Regions from separate parts of the Geobacillus sp. FSL K6-0789 genome, predicted to be linked through region 1. Evidence: predicted binding sites of a transcription regulator. Region 1 holds the regulator's gene; each other region holds the start of a gene.
The links. The regulator Rex, encoded in region 1, represses fermentation and respiration genes when NADH is low (regulators of the CRP and FNR family bind a similar motif). The targets are predictions, from matches to a motif close to TTGTGAAATATTTCACAA.

Region 1 (10,273 bases):
CTTTCGCCGTATCCGGCAGCACGATGCCGCTAGCCGTTTTTTCTTCAGTTTCCACGACTTCAATGACAATGCGATCGCCTAATGGCTTCAACACGGGAAACAACCTCCTTAACGATAGTTTTCGCCGTTCTTATTAGCACTCATCATTATTGAGTGCTAACACACTTATAATATTAATGAACTCTTCTCCGTTTTGCAAGTAGGAAATACAAAAAAATAACTGTTTTTCTTTCATGCGCGAAGATAAGGAGAAAATGGGATAACAAGCTGTCAGGCCCCAGATCAATCGGCGCACAAAATCCATTTTCATTATTGCACATTTCTAACATCAATAAACAACGCTAGGCAATTTTTTTGTGGCGGCCGCGCCAACCACGGCCGGCGCGCTTTTCTTATCATTTCGCCGAACATGTGCTACAATACGGATATATTTGAAATAAAGGGGTAAAACGATTTGAAGCGCCGTTACTGGTATGTCATCATCACCTATATCGCCATGCAGCTGTCTTCCTTTGTCGGTGTGCCGCTCCTTCGCTCCCTCGGCGTCGGCCAAGGCGCGCAAACACGTCTCGAAGCAGCGAAAATTGCCTCCGGCTATTGGGCGGTCATCAGCTTTTTATTGGCTTTTGCCATCATTTTATGGCTGCTGCGCGGCGACCGCGATGAACGGACAATGCGGCGGCTGCCGCTCGCCTCGTCATGGATGTGGGCGATCTCGGGCGTCTTTTTGGCGCTTGCCGCGCAAAGCGTTGCCGCCAACATCGAATGGCGTCTATTGGGCATTGAGCCGGGCTCGGAAAACACAAGGCAAATCATCGACATCATCCGCCTGACGCCATTGCTCGTCGTCGTCACGTCGGTCATCGGCCCGGTTTTGGAGGAACTCATCTTCCGCAAAATCATTTTTGGCTCGCTTTATGAAAAATACAACTTTTGGTTGGCAGCGCTGGCCAGCTCGCTTCTGTTTGCTCTCGCCCACATGGAGCCGGAGCATTTGCTTTTGTACACATCCATGGGGATGGTGTTCGCCTTTTTATACGCCAAAACCGGACGCATTTTCGTGCCGATGTTCGCCCATGTAGCAATGAACACGTTTGTCGTTGCCGTTCAAATTTTGTTGGCTGATGAATTGGAAAACATGATGCGCCAAGCGGAACTGCCGCTGGCCATTTGGAGGATTTGGCTATGACGCGCCATCCGCGGCTGTTTTCTGTTCCGTATTTCATCTTGGGCTTCCTGTTTACGTATTTGGCGATCGAAAGCGTTCATGAAACGATTTGGAACGTCTCAACCATCGCGTTGGCGGCGCTGGCCGCTTTTGATTTCGGCACCGCCTTTCGCTTGTTCTTCACACCGAGACAATAAAACCCTCCCCATTGGGGGAGGGTTTTTGCCTGGCGCCGTATGAACCGTCCTCTTGATGCTGCCCTCAATATGGATCGCCGCTTCCTTCCTCCGCCGCTAATTGCGCCTTTCGATAGCCGATTTTGGCAACCCAGATGCTCCCCTCATACAAAAGCGTCAGTGGAATCATGACGATCACTTGCGACAACACATCCGGCGGCGTAATGGCGGCCGCTAAAATAAGCAGCGCCAAATACGCATACTTGCGGATGCGAACAAGAAGCTGCGGCGTAATAAGCCCTAAGCGGGTGAAAAACAGGACAACAATCGGCAGCTGAAACACGATGCCAAACGGCAGCACGAGCTGCAGCAAAAACTGAAAATATTCATTAATGCCGATCATCTGTTGAATGCCGAGCCGTTCCGCCAGCTGATTCATAAACCGGACGACAAATGGAAACAAGACGAAATACGCAAAACCAACCCCGGCTAAAAATAGAATGATCGATGCTGGAATGTAGCTGAGCGTTGCTTTCCGCTCTTTTTCATACAGCCCCGGACTGACAAACGCCCAAATTTGATACAACAGCACCGGAGCAGTCAGTACAGCGGCGATGACAAAGGCAAACTGAAAATACACTTTAATCGGATCGGTGAGGCGGAACGCGTTCATCGTCAGCTGTTTCGCTTCCGCAGTGTGCTGCAAATACACAATGACGTCATCGACAAAAAAGAAGCTGGCTACAAGCGCCGCAACGAAAAAGAGAAGCACGATGATCAGCCGTTTCCGCAGCTCTCCGAGGTGTTCATACACGGACATTTCTTTGTCATTCATCGTTTCCCCATCCTGCCTTGTCATCGGTCGGTTTTCGTTTCTTCGTCATCAGCGAGCCCTTTTGTGGCGTCTTTAAACTCGCGAAGCGACTGGCCGAACGACCGCCCCAACTCCGGCAGCTTTTTCGTGCCAAACAGCAACAAAATGACAAGAACGAGCAACAAATATTTCATGTGTTGTTCTCTCCTTTTTACGATGGCGATGGATAGTTTTTCAAAAAATAGACGAGCGACTGCAGCTCAATGGCTAAATCGATATGATGGACACGAATATGGTTCGGCACGTTCAACCGCGCCGGAGTAAAGTTTAAAATGCCTTTAATTCCTTGCGCGACAAGGCGGTCGGTCAGCGCTTGAGCCGCGGCGGCCGGCACGGTTAAAATCGCGATCGGAATGTCGCCGCGAAGCCGCTCCTCCAGCTCATCGAGATGATAGACCGGCACCCCGCCGACTGTCGTTCCGACCTTCCGTTCATCGACATCAAACGCCATGACAATTTTCGTGTTGTTATTTTTCGAAAAGTTGTAGTTTAAAAAGGCGGTGCCTAAATTGCCGACGCCAAACAAGGCGACTTCGGTCACCTCATCCTCTTCAAGCGTCTGGCGGAAAAACGACAACAAATAATTGACATTATACCCGTATCCCTTTTTGCCAAGCGCGCCAAAATACGAAAAGTCGCGGCGAATTGTCGCCGGATCGACTTTCACCGCCTCGCTCAGCTCGGCGGAGGACACGCGCTGCTTCCCTGAGGCATGTAAATTTTTCAAAAACCGATAGTATAACGGCAGACGCTTGGCAGTCGCCTGCGGGATTTTCGGTTGTTCGTTGCTCATCGTTTCATCCCCCAGCTAATCGGTTTTCCGTCGATAATGGCCGGACTTCCCGCCCGTTTTTTCGACCAAATACGTTGGACCGATCGTCATTCCTTTATCGAGCGATTTGCACATGTCGTACACAGTCAATGCGCATACCGAAGCCGCCGTCAGCGCTTCCATCTCCACTCCTGTGCTCCCTTTCGTTTTGACCGTCACGGTAATCACAAGTTTATACGCTTCCGCCTCTTTTTCCCAAGCAAAGGCAATATCGACGCCTTTTAACATAAGCGGATGGCACATCGGAATAAGATCGGCCGTTTTTTTCGCCGCCATGACCCCGGCCACCTGGGCTACCGCCAGCACATCACCTTTCTCAATGGCATTGTTCGTCATCTTTTCGTAAATCTCTTCATTGACGGTGACGCTCGTTCTCGCCACCGCTATCCTGATCGTATCTTCCTTGTTCGTAATGTCGACCATTTTCGCCCGGCCTTGTTCATTGAAATGCGTAAACGATGACAAGACAATCTCCTCCATTTATCACTATACACCATTTTTCGTTATCTGTCTTTGACCGTTTTCGCGACTTACGTTAAACTATTCGCGAGGTGACGGACATGATCATTTTGCAAGTGAATGGAATCACGAAATATTTTGGCGCTGACCTTATTTTATCGAATATAAAACTAGAAATACAGTCCCGCGCCCGCATTGCTCTTGTCGGCCGCAACGGCGCAGGCAAATCGACGCTGCTGAAGATCATCGCCGGCGAACTTTCTTCCGACAGCGGTGAAATCATCAAGCCAAGCCATATCAAAATCGGCTATTTGGCGCAAAACAGCGGGCTCGACTCGTCACGCTCCATTTGGGACGAGATGCTGGACGTATTCGCGCCGCTCCGGGCGATCGAAGCGCAGCTAGCAGAGCTCGGCGCCCAGCTTGGCGACCCGGATCTGCTCGCCGATCCGTCCCGCTACGAAAAAACGCTTCAAGCGTATGACAACTTGCAAGAGCAATACAAAGAACAAGGGGGCTATCAGTATGAAGCCGACATCCGCTCTGTTTTGCACGGGCTGCAATTTTCGTCATACGATTACCAAACAACGCCCGTTTCCTCGCTAAGCGGCGGACAGCGGACGCGGCTCGCCCTTGGAAAACTGCTGTTGGCCAAGCCGGACTTGCTTATTTTAGACGAGCCGACGAACCATTTGGACCTCGATACGCTCACATGGCTCGAGCAATATTTACAGGCATACCCCGGCGCCGTTCTGCTCGTTTCCCATGACCGCTACTTTTTGGACAAAGTCGTCACCGAAGTGTACGAGCTGTCCAACGCGACGCTTAAGCGGTATAGCGGCAATTACAGCCGCTATTTGGAGCTTCGGGCCGAGCAATACGAACAAGAGCTAAAACGATACGAAAAGCAACAGGAGGAAATCGCCCGCCTCGAAGACTTCATCCGGCGCAACATCGCCCGCGCCTCGACAACGAAACGGGCGCAAAGCCGGCGAAAGCAGCTCGAAAAAATGGAGCGGCTTGAACGCCCGGCCGGAGATGAAAAATCAGCTTCTTTTTCTTTTGCGATTGAGCGGCCGAGCGGCCATGAGGTGCTCACCGCAGAGCAATTGACCGCCGGCTATCGCGAAGGCGCACCGGTCATCCGCCAAATCAGCTTTCGCATAACACGGGGGGAGAGTGTCGCCTTGGTCGGACCAAACGGCATCGGCAAGTCGACATTGTTGAAGACGATCGCCGGAAAGCTCCCAGTCCAATCCGGAAAGCTCCGGTACGGTGCAAATGTGAAAATCGGCTATTACGACCAAAACCAGGCGGAACTGTCGACAAACAAACGAGTGCTCGACGAGTTGTGGGACGCCTACCCGGACAAAACCGAAAAAGAAATTCGCACCGTGCTCGGCAACTTTTTGTTTTCCGGCGACGACGTCTTAAAACCGGTTTCCGCCTTAAGCGGCGGAGAGAAAGCACGCCTGGCGCTCGCCAAACTCATGCTGCAAAAAGCCAACGTTCTCTTGTTGGATGAACCGACCAACCATCTCGACCTTGACAGCAAAGAGATGCTCGAGCAGGCGCTTGTCGACTATCCGGGAACGATCTTGTTCGTCTCCCACGACCGCTATTTCATTAATCGCATCGCGACAAAGCTGTTTGAACTCTCGGGCGATGGGCTTGTCGAATATTTAGGAGACTATGACTATTACGTGGCGAAAAAAGAAGAAATGCGCGAATTGGCGCGCCTGGACTCCCACCCGCCCGCATCACCGGACAGCGGCGAAACAGCCAAATCCACATACGAGCAAGAAAAAGAGGAAAAAAGACGACAGCGCCAACGGCAGCGCCGTCTGGAAGAGATCGAAGCCGAGATCGCCGCACTGGAAGCACAAATCGCTGAAACCGAGCAGCAGCTGTGCGACCCGTCTGTATACGGCGATTATGAAACCGTGCAGCAGCTCACGCAAGAAAACGAAAAGCGGAAACAGCAGCTTGAAACGTTATTGGCCGAGTGGGAACAGCTCTACGCCTCGTTTTGAGCCAATCCGCTGCCAGGGAACGCCAACACGGGCATCTAGCGGCTTCATGTGCACTGCTCGTGCGCATCACCGCGCCAGGCCGATCACAGGCCAACTCGTTTAGCAGCCTTTTGCCTTGTTCATGAAAGCTGCTTCTTAGGTGAAGGACGATGACTGACAAGAGGGTGTCCCCAAAGGATTGGAACACCCTCTTTCGTTGCATATATATGCTTGCTGTTTCTGCCGCACTAGACGTGCGCCTATCTTGAAGGCAGGCGACCTTTTAGGTCAGCCCCGTTTTTGTGTTAATCACATTATCCACAAAGAAATCCACACTTTTCTGTGCAAAACAGAAGTTATTACCACATTATCCACAATCAATCCCTTTCCTCTATGAAAAAATGATTGTGTATTGCACTCCTCGCCGTTATCATGTTTTTTTTACTTTTCCACATTGTCCACAACCTATGGATAAAAATATGCACAACAAGTCCCCACCCGACGGCCGTTCCGCTTGCCAAACAAAAAAGAGCAGACCGCCTGCCCTAAGCGATCCGCTCTTTAAAAGGATTTTTAACTTGAGAAAAGTGCGTTTTGGGCCAGTTTTTCATGAAATCCCCAACCTCCTAGAAGGCCGGTGACAAACTGCTGTCACGAGCAAATCAACGGCATTTCGCCAAAAAAGAAGGCTGATTCCACAGTTTTTCTCTAATTGAGAAACAAGTGGAGCTAGCAGTATTTTGTACTAAATCACCGACCTTCTAGACAAGCGGCAAGCTTGGATTGGCGTTGAGCGCCAAATCAGCCCGCTTTCCTTGTTGATATAACACAGTTCCCGCAACGGCAATCATCGCCGCATTATCAGTGCATAGCGATAACGGTGGGATGACAAGCTCCACATCGGGAAGCTCTTTCATTTTCTCCTGCAGTGCAGCCCGAAGCCCGCGGTTGGCCGCCACTCCGCCGGCGAGCAGCACTTGTCGTACGCCGTATTCTTTGGCGGCCTGCACCGTTTTCGTCACCAGCACATCGACGACGCTGGCCTGAAAGCTCGCGGCCATCTGTCTCGGATCGATCTCCTCGCCGCGCTGCTTCGCGTTGTGGAGCGCATTGAGAACCGCTGATTTTAAGCCGCTGAAGCTGAAATCATACGAACCTTCCTCAAGCCACGCTCGCGGCAAATCAATCACGGGCTCGCCCTCATGAGCCAGCCGGTCGATGTGCGGTCCTCCTGGGTACGGAAGGCCTAAAGCCCGCGCCACCTTGTCATACGCCTCACCAGCAGCGTCGTCGCGCGTCTCGCCAATGACTTGAAACGCCCCGTGGCCTTCCATGTAAACAAGCTCCGTATGCCCGCCGGAAACGACAAGCGCCAACAGCGGAAATTTCATCTCCGCCACGAGCTGGTTGGCGTAAATATGACCAGCAATATGATGCACCCCGACAAGCGGCAACCCGTGGGCAAACGCGAGCGCCTTTGCGGCGTTCACCCCGACAAGGAGCGCCCCAACCAACCCCGGTCCGGCCGTCACCGCAATGGCATCAAGATCGGAAAACGATACGCCAGCCTGCCGCATCGCTTCCTCCATGACGAGTGTAATTTGTTCGACATGATGGCGCGAGGCAATTTCCGGCACAACACCGCCAAACCGCCGATGGCTTTCCATTTGCGACGCCACAACATTCGATAAAATCTCTTTTCCGTTTTTCACCACGGCCGCCGCTGTTTCATCGCAGCTCGTTTCAATACCTAGTACATGCACGTTTTCATTCATGTCAGTTTCACCCACATCACTAGCGCATCTTCAAAATTGTCCGGATAATACCGTTTGCGGATGCCGCCATTGCGAAACCCAAGCTTTCGGTACAACGACTGGGCGACATGGTTCGAGACGCGCACTTCCAGCGTCATCGTCGCCGCCCCATGCTGCTTGGCTGTTTCCATAAGGCGGCGCATAAGCGCTTCGCCGAGTTTTTGTCCGCGAAACTGTGGCAGCACAGCGACATTCGTCACATGCGCTTCATCAATCACGAGCCACATCCCCGCATACCCGATGATCCGTCCGCGGTGCACCATGACAATATATTTCGCGTAACGATTGTACATCAGTTCATTATAAAAAGATTCCCGGCTCCACGGCGCGGTAAACGACGCCTGTTCGACTTGCACGACCTCATCGATATCATGAATGGTCATCGGCCGGAATTGCACATCGATCCCCATCGTCCCCGTCCCCTTTTTGTTTCGCAAGCCATTTCGCTTCCGCTTCCGCAAGACGGATGTAATTCGGCACAAACGTATGCGGATTCTCATGTTCTTTCTCTTTTCCGAGCATGATGAGCTCACTTGGCCGCGGCAATGTCAACGACGGCGGCGTCATGAAAAACCGCCCGCCCAAGCGGCTCCGAAACAGCTCACTATATACCGGCGCATCGGCCCCGATGAACAATACATCCTCTCCCCGTCTGCGTAAATGATCGGCCCACTCGTCCGCCGCCACAATCCGGTCCGCTTCAAGGCATCGGAGCGCGCCGTCCTCGTACCGGTACAACCCGGTGTAAATTTGTCCGCGCCGCGCGTCAAACAGCGGGACGAGCAAACCGGGGAAATACCGGCCATTAGCGGCGAGCACCTCTAAACTCGAGACGCCGGCTATCGGAATGCCGAGCGACCAAGCGAGCGTTTTCGCAATGGTGACACCGATCCGCACCCCGGTATAAGATCCAGGGCCTTTCGCAACAACAACTAAATCAAGCTCATTGGGCGCCATTCCGCACTGCCGAAGCAGCGACTCAATGGCCGGCATCGTCCGGACAGAATGATCTCTTTTGACACTCGTAATGAATTCCCCTTTAATAACATCCCCATCCGCCACAGCAATGCCTAGCGGCATATTCGATGTATCAATCCCTAATATTTTCATGACGCAAAAATCTCCTTGCATAGCTGTTCATAGCGCCACCCTGACGGCTCAAAGACAAGTCTCCGTTCATCGCCGCCATGGCGAAACAAAGAAACGGTCAGCCGCTCCTCAGGCAGCTGCCCCGCAATCAAATGGGCCCACTCGACAACCGCAACACCATCACCGTTAAAATATTCATCAAATCCGAGATCCTCCCATTCGTCTTCAAGCCGATACACATCCATATGATAAAGCGGCAGCCGCCCATCATACTGCTTGATAATCGTGAAGGTCGGGCTGTTGACGTTTTGTACAATGCCCAGCCCCTCGGCAATCCCTTTCGTAAACGTTGTTTTTCCCGCACCTAAATCTCCCTCTAACGCGATGACCATCCCCGGCTGAAGCCGTTCTCCGAGCCGGCGTGCAACCGCCTTCGTCTCTTCCGGAGAATGCACGGTAAGTTCAAACTGCTTCATGGTGTTCCACCTTATTCCATTTTATCATCTTTGCTTCCACTTTTGAAATTTTACCATAAGGAACGGCAACGTTGCCACTGCCGGCGCCAAAAAAACAGCCATACAAAACAAAAGGACTGCCCTGCTAAGGCTATATTGAGCCTCCCGGGCAGTCCTGAGATCAAACTCGCAAAACAAAAAGAAAAAGGGAATTAGGCGTGTTGCTACTCCCTGGTGAATAAGATTGCCTAGCAGCGACCTACTCTTGCAGGGGCGCTGGCCCCAACTACCATCGGCGCTGGAGGGCTTAACTTCCGTGTTCGGGATGGGAACGGGTGTTTCCCCTCCGCTATCACCACTAGGCAAGCGATTCAGTTTCGACATCATTTATTATACTTAAAAAATAAATATTGTCAAGAAGGAAAGTCATTCCTTCAAAACTAGATAACCGTCGGAAGAAGCCGGGGCGAACCGCTCGCCTGCGCTTTTCGATGTCTAGTTCCGGCCGCCATCGGCTCGCGACGCTTCGGTCCTGCTGCGGCGGGCTAAGCCCGCTCGCAGGCCCTCCAGCGCGCCTCGCCGATAAGCAGGCGGCCTCCACTTTTCTTGTTAGGTTAAGCCCTCGATCGATTAGTATCCGTCAGCTCCACGTGTCGCCACGCTTCCACCTCGGACCTATCGACCTCGTCATCTTCGAGGGATCTTACCCGCCTGACGCGGTGGGAAATCTCATCTTGAGGGGGGCTTCACGCTTAGATGCTTTCAGCGCTTATCCCGTCCGCACATAGCTACCCAGCGGTGCCCCTGGCGGGACAACTGGTACACCAGCGGTGCGTCCATCCCGGTCCTCTCGTACTAAGGACAGCTCCTCTCAAATTTCCTGCGCCCGCGACGGATAGGGACCGAACTGTCTCACGACGTTCTGAACCCAGCTCGCGTACCGCTTTAATGGGCGAACAGCCCAACCCTTGGGACCGACTACAGCCCCAGGATGCGATGAGCCGACATCGAGGTGCCAAACCTCCCCGTCGATGTGGACTCTTGGGGGAGATCAGCCTGTTATCCCCGGGGTAGCTTTTATCCGTTGAGCGATGGCCCTTCCATGCGGAACCACCGGATCACTAAGCCCGACTTTCGTCCCTGCTCGACCTGTCCGTCTCGCAGTCAAGCTCCCTTGTGCCTTTGCACTCTCCGAATGATTTCCAACCATTCTGAGGGAACCTTTGGGCGCCTCCGTTACCTTTTGGGAGGCGACCGCCCCAGTCAAACTGCCCGCCTGACACTGTCTCCCACCCCGCTAAGGGGTGCGGGTTAGAATTTCAATATCGCCAGGGTGGTATCCCACCGCCGCCTCCACCGAAGCTGGCGCTCCGGCTTCCCAGGCTCCCACCTAT
Region 2 (4,086 bases), 470 kb from region 1:
CGAGGTGGATGGCGCGCCGCCGGTTTCGTGGGAAGACGATCGTGGAGACGGTGTTTATGTTGCCGCTCGTGCTGCCGCCGTCGGTTGTCGGTTTTTTGCTTGTTGTGCTGTTTGGGCGGCATAGCCCGATCGGACAGTTGATGGAAACGTGGTTTCACACAACGGTGCTGTTTACACCCGGCGCGGCGGTGATGGCGGCGGTTGTTGTGTCGTTTCCGCTCATGTACCAGGCGGCCAAAGCGGGTCTGGAAGCCGTTGATCCAACCGTTGAAGGAGCGGCGCGCATCGATGGGGCGAATGAGCGCCAAGTGTTTTGGCATATTTCGCTGCCGCTGGCCAGAAACGCCTTGTTGTCCGGGGCGGTGCTGTCGTTTGCCCGCAGCCTGGGGGAGTTTGGCGCGACGCTCATGTTTGCCGGGAATATTCCGGGAAAAACGCAAACGATCCCCACCGCTGTCTATATGGCGATGGAGTCGGGGCGGATGGAGTTGGCGTGGGCATGGGTGGCGGTCACGATTGGATTGTCATTTAGTTTATTGTCCTGTGCGGCGAAACTAGGCCGTTGGCAGCGATAAGGAGCAGGCCGTTGGAACATCACGCGGCCCATGAAAGGGAAAGGAGGGAGCGACATGGAAGAGCGCGACCGGGTGAAGATCACCGACCGCCTCGCCCGCCCGCTTCGCGATTTGCGGTTGTCGGTCATCGACCAATGCAATTTTCGCTGCGTCTATTGCATGCCTGCGGAAGTGTTCGGGCCGAATTTTCGCTTTTTGGCGGAAGACCAGCTGTTAACCGTTGACGAAATGGCGCTTTTAGTGGAATGTTTTGTCGAGCTTGGCGTTGAAAAAATCCGCCTGACCGGCGGCGAGCCGTTGCTTCGGCGCGACCTCGATGCGCTCATTGAGCGGCTGTCCGCGCTCCCTGGCCTGCGCGATATTGGATTGACGACCAACGGCGTTCATTTGGTGAAATGGGCGCAGCGGTTGAAAGAAGCCGGGTTGAAGCGCGTCAACGTCAGTTTGGATGCGTTGGATGATGACATTTTCCGAAAAATGAACGGCATTGGCATCGGCTCTGCTCCGGTGTTGAAAGGCATCGAAGCCGCCCTGGCGGCGGGGCTTGGAGTAAAAGTGAACATGGTCGTCAAAAAAGGATGGAACGACTCGCAAATCGTGCCGATGGCGGCCTACTTTAAAGACTTGGGCATTCCGCTCCGCTTGATTGAATTTATGGATGTCGGCACAACGAACGGCTGGGATTATTCCCATGTCGTGACGAAAAAAGAGATGTATGAACAAATCAACGCCATGCACCCTCTTGAACCGGTTGAAAAAGCGTACTTCGGCGAAGTGGCGAGCCGCTATCGCTACGTCGGCACAGAGGTGGAAGTCGGCTTTATCGCCTCAGTGACGGAAACGTTTTGCCAAAGCTGCACGAGGGCGCGCATTTCCGCCGATGGCAAGCTGTACACGTGTTTGTTTGCTTCTGAGGGCGTGTCGTTGAAAGACAAACTGCGCGCCGGCGCGGGGAAAGAAGAGCTGAAGGCGTTGATCGCCGCCATTTGGAGCGAGCGGACAGACCGCTATTCGGAAGAACGGACGGCAGAGACGGCGAAACAGCGCCCGAAAATTGAAATGTCGTATATTGGGGGATAACAAAGAAACGGGGCTGCTCTTTTCGTCAAAGAAGCAGCCCTGCTTTTTATCGCTCGATGCGCCTGCCTTTACCTTAGAAATAGGGGAATGGATTCGTCTGCTTATGCCTTCACCGCCGCCAACACGCGCGGGAAGAGGATGTTGTTTTCCAAATGGATGTGGGTAAACAAATCGTCTTCGAGCGCCGCGAGTCGGTTGTAGACGAGCCGGTACGTGCCGCACGCGTCTTCCGGCGGGGTGAAGTCGTTGGTGATTTCACGAATTTCTTTCATCAAATCGCCGGCTGCGTCATGTTCATTGACCAGTTCGCGAATGGCCCGCTCGACCGCCTCCTGGTTTTCCGGCGACGGGTTGTCGGCAAATTGCAAAATGAGCGGGAATGCGCCCGTTTCCTCTTTAATGAGATGTTGCTCAAGCTCCGTTTTTAACTCATGAAACAATTTATGCACGCGGGACAGATGCGGATGGTGCATGCCGTGCACGCGCAATACTTTCGTGACATACGGACTGAGCTGCGGCAGTTCCTCGTTCAAATAGCGGTGGTGCGTGTTGATGATATGATCGACCAAATCGGCTAGCGGCGCTTCGCTCCAGTTTCCGGTCGGCTTGTTTTGTGCTTCAGCATAAAGGGTGTTCAGCTCGCGAAGGAGCGCTTCGCCATCAAGTCCGCGCTCTTCGATGGCTTCTTTTAACGGGCGCTGTCCGCCGCAGCAAAAATCAATGCGCCGCGCTTTAAACAAATCCGCTGCTTTCGGAAATTGAGTGACAATATCGCCGATCAACGATTGTTCGGTAAACCGCTGTTCCATTTCGGATCCCTCCATCACCAAATCGTTACAGCTTCAGCATACCTTGTTTTGGACGTCAACGTTGTGACACATCTCACACAAACGAAAAAAGTAGACAACAAGGAAATGTGATGAACATCACAACAGTGGCTCCCTTCTTTCCTGTACAATAAAAGAGACGAAATCAGCTGATCGATCGAGTCGAAAATCGGGCTCAAGACGTGCTAAACTATATTCAAGAACAATACCGCTATGCGGATGAAGTGATGCAAGAGCTCGAACAGTCCGCTGCTTTGTTTGGCGAAACGCGGGAGATGATTTTGCGGCATATTGCCGATGCGAGCGTCGTTGATGAAAAGTTGGCAGAAGGCATAAAACAGCTGCCAATGGCAACAACGTTGAAAGAACGATATGGTTGCCGCCAGCCGTATGATCGGGTAGCGTCAAAAGTTTTATGAAAACTCCACATCCGCCATCCCATGGAGCATCGTAAGGTATCCTTGGAGCCGGATTCGCCCTTGACCAACACCCGCCAAAGGTGTGAAAGGGACGTCAAGGGCGACGGGGACAAAAAAGAGGGCATAGGAAAGCCGCTCTTGCCCTTACCGAATTTTACCTTTGACGAGGTTCGGTTGGTCAAGGGTTCTCTTCGCCGAATCCGGCTGTTCTTCTGATCCATGGGCTCCGGCGGACAAAAAAGTTAGGCTGCCTCTTGTTGGAGGAAATCTTGAGCCATGGCGATCAGCTTCGTCCACCGGGCCGGCATATGGGGCAGATCGGCGAGCTCCGGGATGACGACAGGAACCCGGCCTTCGAGTGCACCGTGCGGGCGCAGGAAGTGGAAATACGCCACAAACAGCGTGACAAAGGACACCGAGCCTTCTTCCGCGCCAAATCCGTGAGTCGGCCGATAGTTTTTAAATGTCCGGTTGAATCGCTCGATGATTTGTTTGAGCGCGCGGAACTCTTCGGACACCGGATCCTCATTGGTCAGTCCGATCGCTTGGCGGACGTCAAACGGAATCCCGTGCTGGGCTTCGTAGTCGGCTAAAAGCTGCCGGTAGTCGAGTGTTTCTGGGACAACGATGATGGGAAGGTCATCGACTTGAAGTTTTCGGTACGGTTTTCGAACTGGTTCGTCCATGTCTTTGCGGCTTAAGGATTTTCCTAATAAGGCACCAATTAAATAGACAATGATTTGATGTTGGGACTTGATTATTTCGAGCAAATAGGCTAATAAATAATTGAGGTGACAAGCTTGTCACTCCTTTGTTTTGGGTGTTGGGTGTGGGGTTACCTCAATGATGGCCGAAAACAACGGGGGTGGCAAACTTTTTTTCTTCCAACGGTTGAAACTCAGGAGAAAACCGTGAGTGTGGAGGATAAACTTTTGACAATACCAAATCAACGGTAGCGTCAAAAGTTCTATGAAAACTCCACACAGATCATCCCATTGAGCATCGTGGGGCATGCGGAGGGCCGGATTCGCCCTTGACCAACACCCGCCAAAGGTGCGGAAGAGTCGTCAAGGGCGACGGGGACAAAAAAGAAGGCAATAAGAAAGCCGCCCTTGCCATGACCGAATTTTACCTTTGGCGGTGTTCGGTTGGTCAAGGGTTCGCTTCGCCGAATCCGGCAGGAGT
Region 3 (10,273 bases), 460 kb from region 1:
TTCGCGTTCTTTATCGAGCCGGATACGAACTTTACGATGGCTGACTTTTGGCGCTGGTGGATCATCCACTTATGGGTCGAAGGCATTTTCGAAGTGTTCGCCGTTGTTGTCATCGGGTTTTTGCTCGTACAAATGAGATTGGTGACGAAAAAATCGACAGTCCGGGCTCTCTATTTCCAATTTACGATTTTATTGGGCAGCGGTGTGATCGGCATCGGCCACCACTATTACTACAACGGTTCACCGGAAGTATGGATCGCTCTTGGCGCGGTGTTCTCGGCGCTCGAGGTCATTCCGCTTACGCTCCTTATTTTAGAAGCGTACGAACAATATAAAATGATGCGCGACGGCGGGGTCAACTTCCCGTATAAGGCCACATTCTGGTTTTTGATCTCCACAGCGATCTGGAACTTGGTCGGCGCCGGGGTGTTCGGCTTTCTCATCAATTTGCCGGCGGTCAGCTACTTTGAACACGGGCAATTCTTAACGCCGACCCACGGCCATGCGGCGATGATGGGCGTGTATGGCATGTTTGCGATCGCCGTGCTTCTTTACTCGCTGCGCAACATCGTCAAACCGGAAGCATGGAACGACAAATGGCTGAAATTCTCTTGCTGGATGCTGAACATCGGCCTGGCTGGCATGGTTCTCATCACGCTTCTCCCGGTTGGGGTGCTGCAAATCAAAGAAGCGTTTGAACACGGCTATTGGGCGTCCCGTTCGCCTTCGTTCTTGCAACAAGACGTCGTACAAAACTTGCTGCTTGTCCGCTTTGTTCCGGATACGATCTTTTTGATCGGCGTCGTTGCGTTGCTTGTTTTCGCCATCAAGGTGCTGTTCCATTTGCGCAAGCCAACGCACGGCGAAGGGGAAGAGCTGCCGGTGGCGAATTTGGCGGAGGAAGAATAACCAAAACGGGGCTGACCAAAAACGCGAATGCGTTTTGGAATTAGCCCCTTTTTTACACCAAAATATCGTTCGTTTTCTGGCAGAATAGAGTTACCATAACCACTATCACTGGAAAAGGAGCGATTCGTTTATGAAACATCATCATAATTTTTGAAGAGTGTACCATGAATCATCTCACGTTGCCAGGCGATATCATTCCACTGGATCATATGGCTCATGTAGTTTACGAAATGGTCGAACGCATTCCGATGGAGATGTTTCTTCCTTTACTATAAAGGCGGCCGCACCTCAGAAAGGCAAGGAGAGATGCTTCCTCCTTGCTCATGTTGTCTTTATAAGACGAATGCTGGAAATTGCCGCTTCGTGTTCAATCGAACGCCTAGAAAGAAGATCTAAAATCCGTTCGTGCTTTTCCATGTTTTGTTCTATTTTCTTAACGATTTCATTTGTTTCAAGCACTGCTTGTTGGAGGAAAACAAATTCTTGCTTTGTGACCATATTGGCTTTGACATGATCTAATTCTTTCATTAGGTTGTTCTTTACGTCCTCAAGCTCCTGCTTGGTGGCCATGTTGGTTTTAATGTCTTCAAGCTCTTGCTTGGTGGCCATGTTGGCTTTAATGTCTTCGATCTTTTTTGTGAAACTATGCTTCACTTCTTCGAGTTCTTGTTTAGTGGCCATGTTGGTTCTAATATCTTCGAACTCTTTTGTGAAACGATTCCTCACTTCTTCAAGTTCTCGTTTCGTTGCCATGTTGGCTTTAATATCCTCAAGCTCTGTTGTGAAGTTTTGCTTCACTTCTTCGAGCTCCTGTTTCGTTGCCATGTTTGTTTTGATATCGCTTACTTCATGTTCGATCATTTGGAGCTTGTCCAAAATTTGGTTCAATATCTCTTCCGAGGAAAATCCTCCCTTCTAATAAGATACCTGAATCCGTGACAGCAGCTCATCAAAAGCACCGGAAAACGTAATCATATCAAGGGTTTAGCCCAGTTTCGGATGTTCACTTATTGAGTGAAAAGCAAAAAGTGTGATATTTGTTGATTTATCAAGCTTTCTCAGCAGTTTGAACGCGTTTTTATCACGGATTCAGGAGATATATAGCAGCCCTGGAAAAGCGAGTGATGATGAATCGCTCCTTTCTTTTGAGGACTGGGGAAACGAACGTGTAGAGTAAGTAGTTGAGGAAAGGGATGGGATTGTAGCGCAGAACAAATGAGGACAATCGTTCCCCATTCATATTATAAATGATTCGTAGAAATTTGAAAATAACGTTTTGTGTCATTGTCGCTTTGTATCCGTCCAGGAAAAGGAGTGCGTTTTAGCCCGTACGGTCATGTTAATCCCGGCAGCGACATTGTTTTTAAGAAAATCGAACTTCCTTTCTTTAATAATAGGGAGAAACAAGGGATTTAATCGGAATCGTTCATGATCAATGTACGATTTAAAAAAGAAAGAGCTGGCTCCAAAAGTCCACTTGTTAGTGGATTTTTGGGTCAGCCCCCTTTCATTTGTGAACGTTTTCAATCACTTGTGGCATTTGTCCGGCGTGGTGTGTTCGGTTTCCTTTTGCTTGTCATGGCATGGAAAGCAGTACAACGTCTCTGTTTCTCGGCTGACGACGCCGTTTAAAAACCCATGCAGACAATGGATCGGCTTGCCGCATTGCGCGCAAAAGCCAACAAGCTCTTCCAACCGCCATTTCTCCTTTCATGGGGATTGAACATGTTCACCTTCGGGCTGTGACGCTCGTCACTACCCCCCCAAGGTTCAAGCGGTTATGATAAAGTATATAATTCATTATACTACAAAGGAGCATTCCCGTTAGGAGCTTTTCCGGGGACTTGATCAAAAAAAGCCCTCTTGGTATGATGCAGGGGTGTCAACCACATCACTCACCATACCAAGGAGGACTTCAGATGAATTGTACACAAAACTATAAAATTGATCAAGTTACGGAACAAACGCTTGTCGTGGGCATCGATATCGCGAAACGAACCCACTACGCCTGCTTCGTGGATGACCGGGGGCGCGTGCTTCGCAAGTCGTTCCCGATCTTCCAGTCGAAAGAGGGGTTTCAGCAGCTGTATAAAGCGATTCAGGAGGCGATGCAAGCGTTTGGGAAGTCAGAGGTGATCGTCGCGGTGGAGCCGACCGGGCACTACTGGTTGAACCTGGCCTACTTCCTCGAGGAGCACGGGATCCCGTTGGTCATGGTCAACCCGGCGCATGTGTGCCGGTCGAAAGAACTCGATGACAACCTGCCGACGAAACACGACGCCAAAGACGCCCTGGTCATTGCCAGACTGGCAAAAGACGGACGATTCCTCGTTCCCCGGCTGCTGCACGAGATCGAAGCCGATTTGCGCGTGGGAAGCACGCTCAAAGAGAAGCTCCGCAAGGAACAGACGGCGGTGAAAAACGCGATCGTCCGCTGGACGGATCGGTATTTTCCAGAGTTTTGGACCGTGTTTCGTGACTTGGGGAAAACGGCGCTTTCGGTGTTGGAGTGGACGCCGCTTCCGGCTGATATGGCCGGTCGGACCGCCGAGGAGCTCATCGAGGTGTACCGGCAAAGCAAAGGGATGAAATGCCCGCAGAAGGCCAAAATTCAGGCGTTGATCAACACCGCGAAGGACTCGATTGGGGTGACGGAAGGGACAGCGATGGCCCGGTTTGAGATCGCCGCGCTCGTCCGCCGATACCGCCAATTGGAGGCGGAGATCGCTGCACTGGACGCCGAGTTGAAGGCATTGGTTCAAACGACGATGGAGTACCAATGGTTGAAAACGGTCGACGGGTTGGGAGACGCCACGATCATCGATCTGCTGGCGGAGATCGGCAGCTTCGCCCATTATCGGGACCCGCGCCAATTGGTGAAGTTGGCGGGCCTGACGCTCAAGGAGAACTCCTCCGGCCAGCGCAAAGGGCAAAAGCACATCTCCAAACGGGGACGGAAACGGTTGCGCTCGGTGCTGTTTCGGGCGATGATTCCGCTGATTCGGCATAACGAGGCGTTTCGCGAGCTGCATGAGTATTATACGACCCGATCCGTCAATCCGCTGACCGGAAAGCAGTCCATCGTCGCCTTGTGCCGGAAGCTGTTGAATGTGCTGTTTGCGATTTGTACGAAGAAACAAGCGTTTGACGCGGAGCGAATGAAACAGGACGTCTTGTCCCAGGTGCAACGGGCGGCCTAAGGCCTCCCCCTGCGAACGGAAGAATCGTTGGACAACGAGATGACACCGGAGAAGCTGGCGTGATTTCATCCATTCGACCTTGAGTCCCTAAAGGAGCTTGGCCGGCCTCCGCCTGATGACGAGACCGAACGAGGGAATGTTGGCGCGAAGACGCCCGGAGACATGGGAGGGTTCGTCCTCATCAGCGACGCGGAGATCCAAAGGGTGCATCGAATATGCTTCCCCCCACGGCAGGAAAATATCCCCAGCCGTGGCCGCGAAGCGCACCCTAGGTCTGTAAGATATCCACAAAACTGAAAAAGGATGTAAGGGATTTTGTCGAAAAATATTTTTTGGACACCCCTGAGGGGCCGAAAAGCCTTGATACATCAACATTTCTAGAGGGAGGCCAATGTTATGAACCAATTTGCTGCCAAAATCCACGCCCCGGACTATCCGCCGCGCGATCGCCATCCGGCAATTTTTCGGCTGTTTGACAATTTGAAGCCGGGGGAAGTGATGGAGCTGACGAATGACCATGACCCGCGTCCGCTGCAATACCAATTCATGATGGAGCGTCCGGATCAGTTTACATGGGAGTACTTAGAGGAAGGGCCGGACGTATGGCGGGTGGCCATCGGCAAAAAATAAATCATCCGCTCCATAGGGATTTCCGTCGACAGGCGGAAATCTTTTTTTTTCGCCGGTTCGTATGGTACGGTAGGGACAGATGATGTTCGGAAAGAGGGGATAGAGATGAAACGAGCCATTGCCGGAGCGGTGCTCGCCGGCGGCCAGTCGCGCCGGTTCGGGCGGCCGAAGGCGTTTGCGCTGCACGAAGGCGCCCCGTTTTTCACTTGGTCGGTCGCGGCGCTCGATCCGATCGCGGATGAATTGTATATCGTCAGCCACCCGTCGCTTGTCGATGAATTCCGCCGCCAAACGGATATCCCGGTGCTGCTCGATGTCGAGCGCTGCCGCGGCTGTGGGCCGCTGGCCGGCCTTTACACCGTTATGGAACAGAGCCGAGCGGATTGGGTGTTCGTCTTGCCGTGCGACATGCCGTACATGCGGCGGGAAGTGACAGAGCGGCTTGCTTCCTATATTGATCCGATGTTTGACGCCATCGTCCCGCTCCATGGCGTCCGTCCCGAACCATTGGTCGCCTTATACCACCGACGGCTTCGCTCCGTGATCGCCGAGCTGCTTGATGCCGGCGAACGGCGGATGATCTCGCTTATTGACCGCGCCCGCGTCCGCTATGTTGACGCCCAACAGCTTGCCGCGGATGAAACCGTATGGCGCAATGTCAATACGGAGGGAGAGTACCGGTGAAGGGGGAATTGTGGCCGAAGCAGACATAGCATATACTTTTTTTCAATCAGAAGAGCCATCCTTGCTTTACTTTTTGGGCGTATGTCGGGTCAATATATTATACCGCCTGTTCAGATGGCTGTCATCTTCGCCCATGGTACGATCGCCCTCTGTTGTGGCTTTGCTGTGGATGTGATCGATATCACATAACGCGCCTGAATGTTGCGGTACAATGGAGGCCAAGGAGGGGGCCGCAATGCGCGATTTTAATGAAAATCCGTTTATTGTGATTTGGGAATTGACGAGAGCTTGTCAACTCAAGTGCCTTCATTGCCGCGCCGAAGCGCAATACCATCGCGATCCGCGCGAGTTGACGTTTGAGGAAGGGAAAAAACTGATCGATGAGATTTACGCGATGGATCAGCCGATGCTCGTCTTTACGGGCGGCGATCCGCTCATGCGTCCGGATGTGTACGATTTAGCGAAATATGCGATCGATAAAGGGCTGCGCGTGTCAATGACGCCAAGCGCGACGCCGAACGTGACGAAAGAGGCGATCCGCAAAGCAAAAGAGGTCGGCCTGTCGCGCTGGGCATTTAGCCTTGACGGGCCGAACGCCGAGATTCACGACCATTTCCGCGGCGTGAGCGGCTCGTTTGATTTGACGATCCGTGCGATTCAATACTTGCATGAGCTCGACATTCCCGTGCAAATCAACACCGTCATTTCGCGATACAACGTTCATGTGCTTGATGAAATGGCGGAATTGGTTGAGAAGATGAAATGCGTCCTTTGGAGCGTCTTTTTCCTTGTGCCGACAGGCAGGGGGAAGGAGGAGGACATGATTTCCCCCATCGAGCATGAGCGGGTGTTCCGCTGGTTGTATGAAACGAGCAAGCGCGTTCCGTTTGACATTAAAACGACAGCCGGCCAGCATTACCGCCGCGTTGTGCTGCAGGCGAAAATGCGCGAAGGAAAAGCGACAAAAGGCGGCATCCGTTACGAAGATGTGTTGAACCAAGGGTTGACCGGACAAGTCGACGGGCTCGGCCGCGCGCCGAAAGGAGTAAACGACGGCAACGGTTTCGTCTTTATTTCCCATATTGGCGACGTCTATCCGAGCGGGCTGCTGCCGGTCAAAGCCGGGAACGTCCGGGAAACGCCGCTGGCGGACATTTACCGACACTCGCCGATTTTCCAAGACTTGCGCAATCCGGACAAATATAAAGGAAAATGCGGCGTCTGCGAGTTCCGATATGTGTGCGGCGGCTCTCGTTCACGCGCTTACGCTGTAACGGGCGACTATTTGGAAAGCGAGCCGTATTGTGTTTACATTCCAAAGGCGCTGCGGACAAAAGAGCGAAGCCAACGGTAAGAAGGCGGTGAAAAACAGCCGCTTAAAATGACGGCGCTACGGCGTTCGTGAGATGGTTGCCCGGGCGCATGCGGCGGATGTTGGATGTGTGTTCAAAACATACGGGGGAGGAGCAGGCGCCCTTCCCCGTTTTTGTTGAAAGATCATTCGTGGTTCAACTCGACTATAAAGGTCTCGGGCCCGGTCGGCGCCGCGCTTCCTCCTTTTGGTGTTTGTCGCTGCGCTGTTGTTGAATGCTGTTTTGTTTCTTTCGCTCGGCCTGCTCGTGATGGCGTTGGGCATTTTGGTCTTGGTGATTCCGCCTACTTTCGAAGAGTTTGCCCGCATGGTCTGCTTTTTGTTGTTATGTCTTGTGTATATCGCCTTTTGGCTGAATCTCGGCATTTTGTTTTCCGTCGTCTTCCGCCAGGCGGCGACATCCGCGTTGTCGTCGATGGCCGTTTGGCTGTTTTTCAATCTTTTCTACTCGATGATCGTGGAAGTGTTTGCGAAATCGTTTTTGCAGTTTGATGCCATTACGTCCGTCGAGCAGGCGGTCGGCCGTCAAGAGTTGGTGCTTGGTCTCATGAGATTGTCGCCGAGCTACTTGTTCAATGAATCAACAACCGCCTTTTTCGCCGGACGTCCGAACGCTAGGGATCGTCACGGTGGAGCAAACGGCCGGCGCTGTTGAGACCCCCTTGCCATTCTCGCAAAGTTTGCTGCTCATTTGGCCGCAGGTGACCGCGCTCATTGCCGCCACTCTCATCTGCTTTGCGATCGCGTATTGGTTGTTTATGAGGCAGGAGATACGGGCGGAGTGGGTGAGAAAACAAGTTGTTTCCGTAGACGGGGCGGAAGAGATGTGTGCGCCCAACAGCGTTTCTTATCGTTCGGATGTGAAAAACGTTCTGCCAAATCGTGTCCGTTCCTTTTGGGGACGGGCTTTTTCTTTTTTTGGATGTGACAAAACCGTGACAACGCTTGTGGCAAAATGGTGACAACAGGCAAGAATGTGATAAGCCTCACAAATCTGTTTCCTTTTCCTGTGTATGATGGAAGTACAAACAGCGTCACAAATTTTGAAAGTTTGGGAGGGGCTTTTCATGAATAAACAAAAGGCGCTGCTGCCGATTACGACGTTCGCCATGTTGTTTTCATTCGCCGTGTGGGCCGTGTTTTCGCCGCTTGCGAGTACGTTTCAGCAAATGTACGGGCTGACATCGACGCAAAAAAGCATTTTGGTCGCCATTCCGGTGCTGCTTGGCTCGATCATGCGTGTGCCGCTTGGCATTTGGACGGACCGGATCGGCGGGCGCAGGCTGTTTTCGCTGCTGCTCTTGTTTCTTGTCATTCCGCTTGTTGGCGCAGGGTTTGCAGATTCGTATGCGATGCTTCTGTTTTGGGCGTTTTTCATCGGCATGGCCGGAACGTCGTTCGCCATTTCGATGACGTTCGTTTCCCGCTTGACTCCGCCGGAAAAGCAAGGGACGGCGCTTGGGATTAACTCGATAGGCAACATCGGCACGGCGGTTGCTTCGTTTTCCGTTCCATCGATTGCCGCAGCGTTTGGTGTGCCTTGGGCTTTTTGGGGGATGATCATTCCGGTTGTCGTCATGCTCGTTCTCGTTTGGTTTTTCACACCGGATATGCCGAAACCGAAACAACAAAAAACGGTGCGTGAATCGCTGTCGGTATTGAAATATAAACATACGTGGACGTTGTCGCTCTTTTACTTTGTTACGTTCGGGGCGTTTGTCGCTTTCGGCATTTACTTGCCGTCGCTGCTCGTTGACTTGTATGGGTTGACGCCAGTGGATGCTGGGATGCGCGCGGCTGGGTTTACTGTACTCGCTACGCTCGCGCGGCCAGTCGGCGGCTATCTTGGCGATAAAATCGGAGCTGAACGGGTGTTGACGTTCGTCTACGCTGGAATGACAATCGGCGCGTTGGTGATCGCGTTTGGAATGGAAAATATTTGGGTGATGACAGCGGCTTGTTTGTTTGTGGCCGTGATGTCTGGGCTGGGCAACGGTGCGGTGTTCAAACTCGTGCCGCAGCTGTTCCCAGCCGAAACGGGCGCCGTCACCGGCCTTGTCGGTGCCTGGGGCGGACTTGGCGGCTTTTTTCCGCCGATTGTCATGGGGATCCTGAAAGATGCAACAGGTTCGTACGTGCTCGGTTTTCTGCTCCTTAGCTTGTTTGCCCTTATTTGCTTCTTGCTGAACCGGCTCGTATTTGGCAAAAAAGCCGGCGAACCGACGAAGCGATACGCATCGTAAAACCCGATTCCAGATCCAAAGAGGCCAAAAGCATATGCTTTTGGCCTCTTTTTGGTTTGCGGAGGTACAAGTTCAACGAAAGGATGGAAAATGGCGATCCGCAAAGAGGAAGGTCGTTCTCCGTTAGTGAATAGGGCTACATTCGTTACGGTTGCTACATTGCGAATATTTATTGCTCATTATTTCACGAACTTTTCAAACATGGCCGCTCCTTGGTGATACAAATCACTAGGGGAAAAGGCAGAAATGGCGTACGCTGAAGGTGTAAATCAAATCAACTGAAGGGGGGGAAAACAGTGAAACGAAATGTGTCTACGTTGTTGTCAGTTGCGTTGGTTGCATCGCGTTTGGCCGCATGCAGCAACGGGGGAGGAGGAGAGGCAAAGGCGGAAAATAAAAACGGAACAGCGGCAACTACGCAACAGTCTGCTGCGAACATGTTAGCGGCGCATAAAGGATTGAACCAAGCACCGGTGCCGTTGAAAATGGAGCGGATCGGTCTGCATGACGTCCGCGTTGAAATGACGGCGCAAATCACTGACATTGAAATTGACAAAGGGAAAACGTATTATACGGCGGTGAAAAGAAAAAGAAGTGATTCGCATCACAATCGAAAAAAAGAGAGCGTCCGGCAGGCCGCGAACAACGGTCGGTCGGGCGTTCTTCTAATCAGCGCGCCAAAATGGCTTGGTCGTTGCTGTGTATCGAAGGGGAACGATCAGACAGACCCCTAACTACGGTGCACCGCTCACTCAATGCAACAAATATCCGCCGGACAGTCTTCGCATTGAATTTCCGTTTTCAAATAGTTTAAATCATGAACCGTAATTTTCCCCCGCTTCATCGAGATAATCCCTTCCTGTTTTAACGCATTGAGCATCCGGTTGACGCTTTCGCGCGTCGTGCCGCAAAAGTTGGCCAAGTCTTGGTTTTTTAACGTTACGTCAATGAAGATGCTTCCATCTTCAAGCGGGACGCCATAACTGTTGCATAAACGAATGAGTGTTGAATAGAGCGCCCCTTTTTTGCCGTGCATGATAAGATCGCGAAACTTCATCTGCGTCCGCCGGACATGCTTGCTGATCCAGCGCATATATTCAAGGGTAAGGGGCGGATTGATCAGCAGCTGCTGTTCCAGTTCCTCTTTGTTTATGACTGCCGCTTCGCCTGGCTCTATTACCTTGGCCGTCAACAAGTAGCGTGCATCGTTCGTAAACAGCGTCAGCTCGCCGACG

Region 2: the regulator Rex is predicted to act here: its motif matches at 2,526-2,543, upstream of ric (iron-sulfur cluster repair di-iron protein).
Region 3: the regulator Rex is predicted to act here: its motif matches at 7,770-7,787, upstream of NSQ51_RS03790 (nitrate/nitrite transporter).

What each region holds. Positions count from the first base shown of each region.
Region 1 is NZ_CP151966.1:250,623-260,895, reverse strand. Features, by position in the region: gene groES (co-chaperone GroES) at 1-94, opposite strand, end outside; gene NSQ51_RS01445 (type II CAAX endopeptidase family protein) at 455-1,189, shown strand; gene NSQ51_RS01440 (YdiK family protein) at 1,186-1,365, shown strand; gene tatC (twin-arginine translocase subunit TatC) at 1,430-2,179, opposite strand; gene tatA (twin-arginine translocase TatA/TatE family subunit) at 2,200-2,352, opposite strand; gene NSQ51_RS01425 (redox-sensing transcriptional repressor Rex) at 2,370-3,011, opposite strand; gene moaC (cyclic pyranopterin monophosphate synthase MoaC) at 3,027-3,515, opposite strand; gene NSQ51_RS01415 (ABC-F family ATP-binding cassette domain-containing protein) at 3,611-5,542, shown strand; gene tsaD (tRNA (adenosine(37)-N6)-threonylcarbamoyltransferase complex transferase subunit TsaD) at 6,283-7,296, opposite strand; gene rimI (ribosomal protein S18-alanine N-acetyltransferase) at 7,293-7,745, opposite strand; gene tsaB (tRNA (adenosine(37)-N6)-threonylcarbamoyltransferase complex dimerization subunit type 1 TsaB) at 7,705-8,445, opposite strand; gene tsaE (tRNA (adenosine(37)-N6)-threonylcarbamoyltransferase complex ATPase subunit type 1 TsaE) at 8,442-8,900, opposite strand; rRNA gene rrf (5S ribosomal RNA) at 9,126-9,242, opposite strand; rRNA gene NSQ51_RS01385 (23S ribosomal RNA) at 9,490-10,273, opposite strand, start outside.
Region 2 is NZ_CP151966.1:721,595-725,680, forward strand. Features, by position in the region: gene modB (molybdate ABC transporter permease subunit) at 1-575, shown strand, start outside; gene moaA (GTP 3',8-cyclase MoaA) at 630-1,655, shown strand; gene ric (iron-sulfur cluster repair di-iron protein) at 1,757-2,464, opposite strand; gene NSQ51_RS03820 (hypothetical protein) at 2,665-2,901, shown strand; partial or broken gene NSQ51_RS03825 (transposase) at 3,144-3,497, opposite strand.
Region 3 is NZ_CP151966.1:710,803-721,075, forward strand. Features, by position in the region: gene NSQ51_RS03750 (nitric-oxide reductase large subunit) at 1-909, shown strand, start outside; gene NSQ51_RS03755 (hypothetical protein) at 1,231-1,770, opposite strand; gene NSQ51_RS03760 (hypothetical protein) at 2,437-2,604, opposite strand; gene NSQ51_RS03765 (IS110 family transposase) at 2,829-4,109, shown strand; gene NSQ51_RS03770 (DUF2249 domain-containing protein) at 4,506-4,739, shown strand; gene NSQ51_RS03775 (molybdenum cofactor guanylyltransferase) at 4,845-5,423, shown strand; gene NSQ51_RS03780 (TIGR04053 family radical SAM/SPASM domain-containing protein) at 5,659-6,777, shown strand; partial or broken gene NSQ51_RS03785 (ABC transporter permease subunit) at 6,989-7,574, shown strand; gene NSQ51_RS03790 (nitrate/nitrite transporter) at 7,863-9,038, shown strand; gene NSQ51_RS03795 (hypothetical protein) at 9,335-9,772, shown strand; gene NSQ51_RS03800 (Crp/Fnr family transcriptional regulator) at 9,787-10,273, opposite strand, start outside.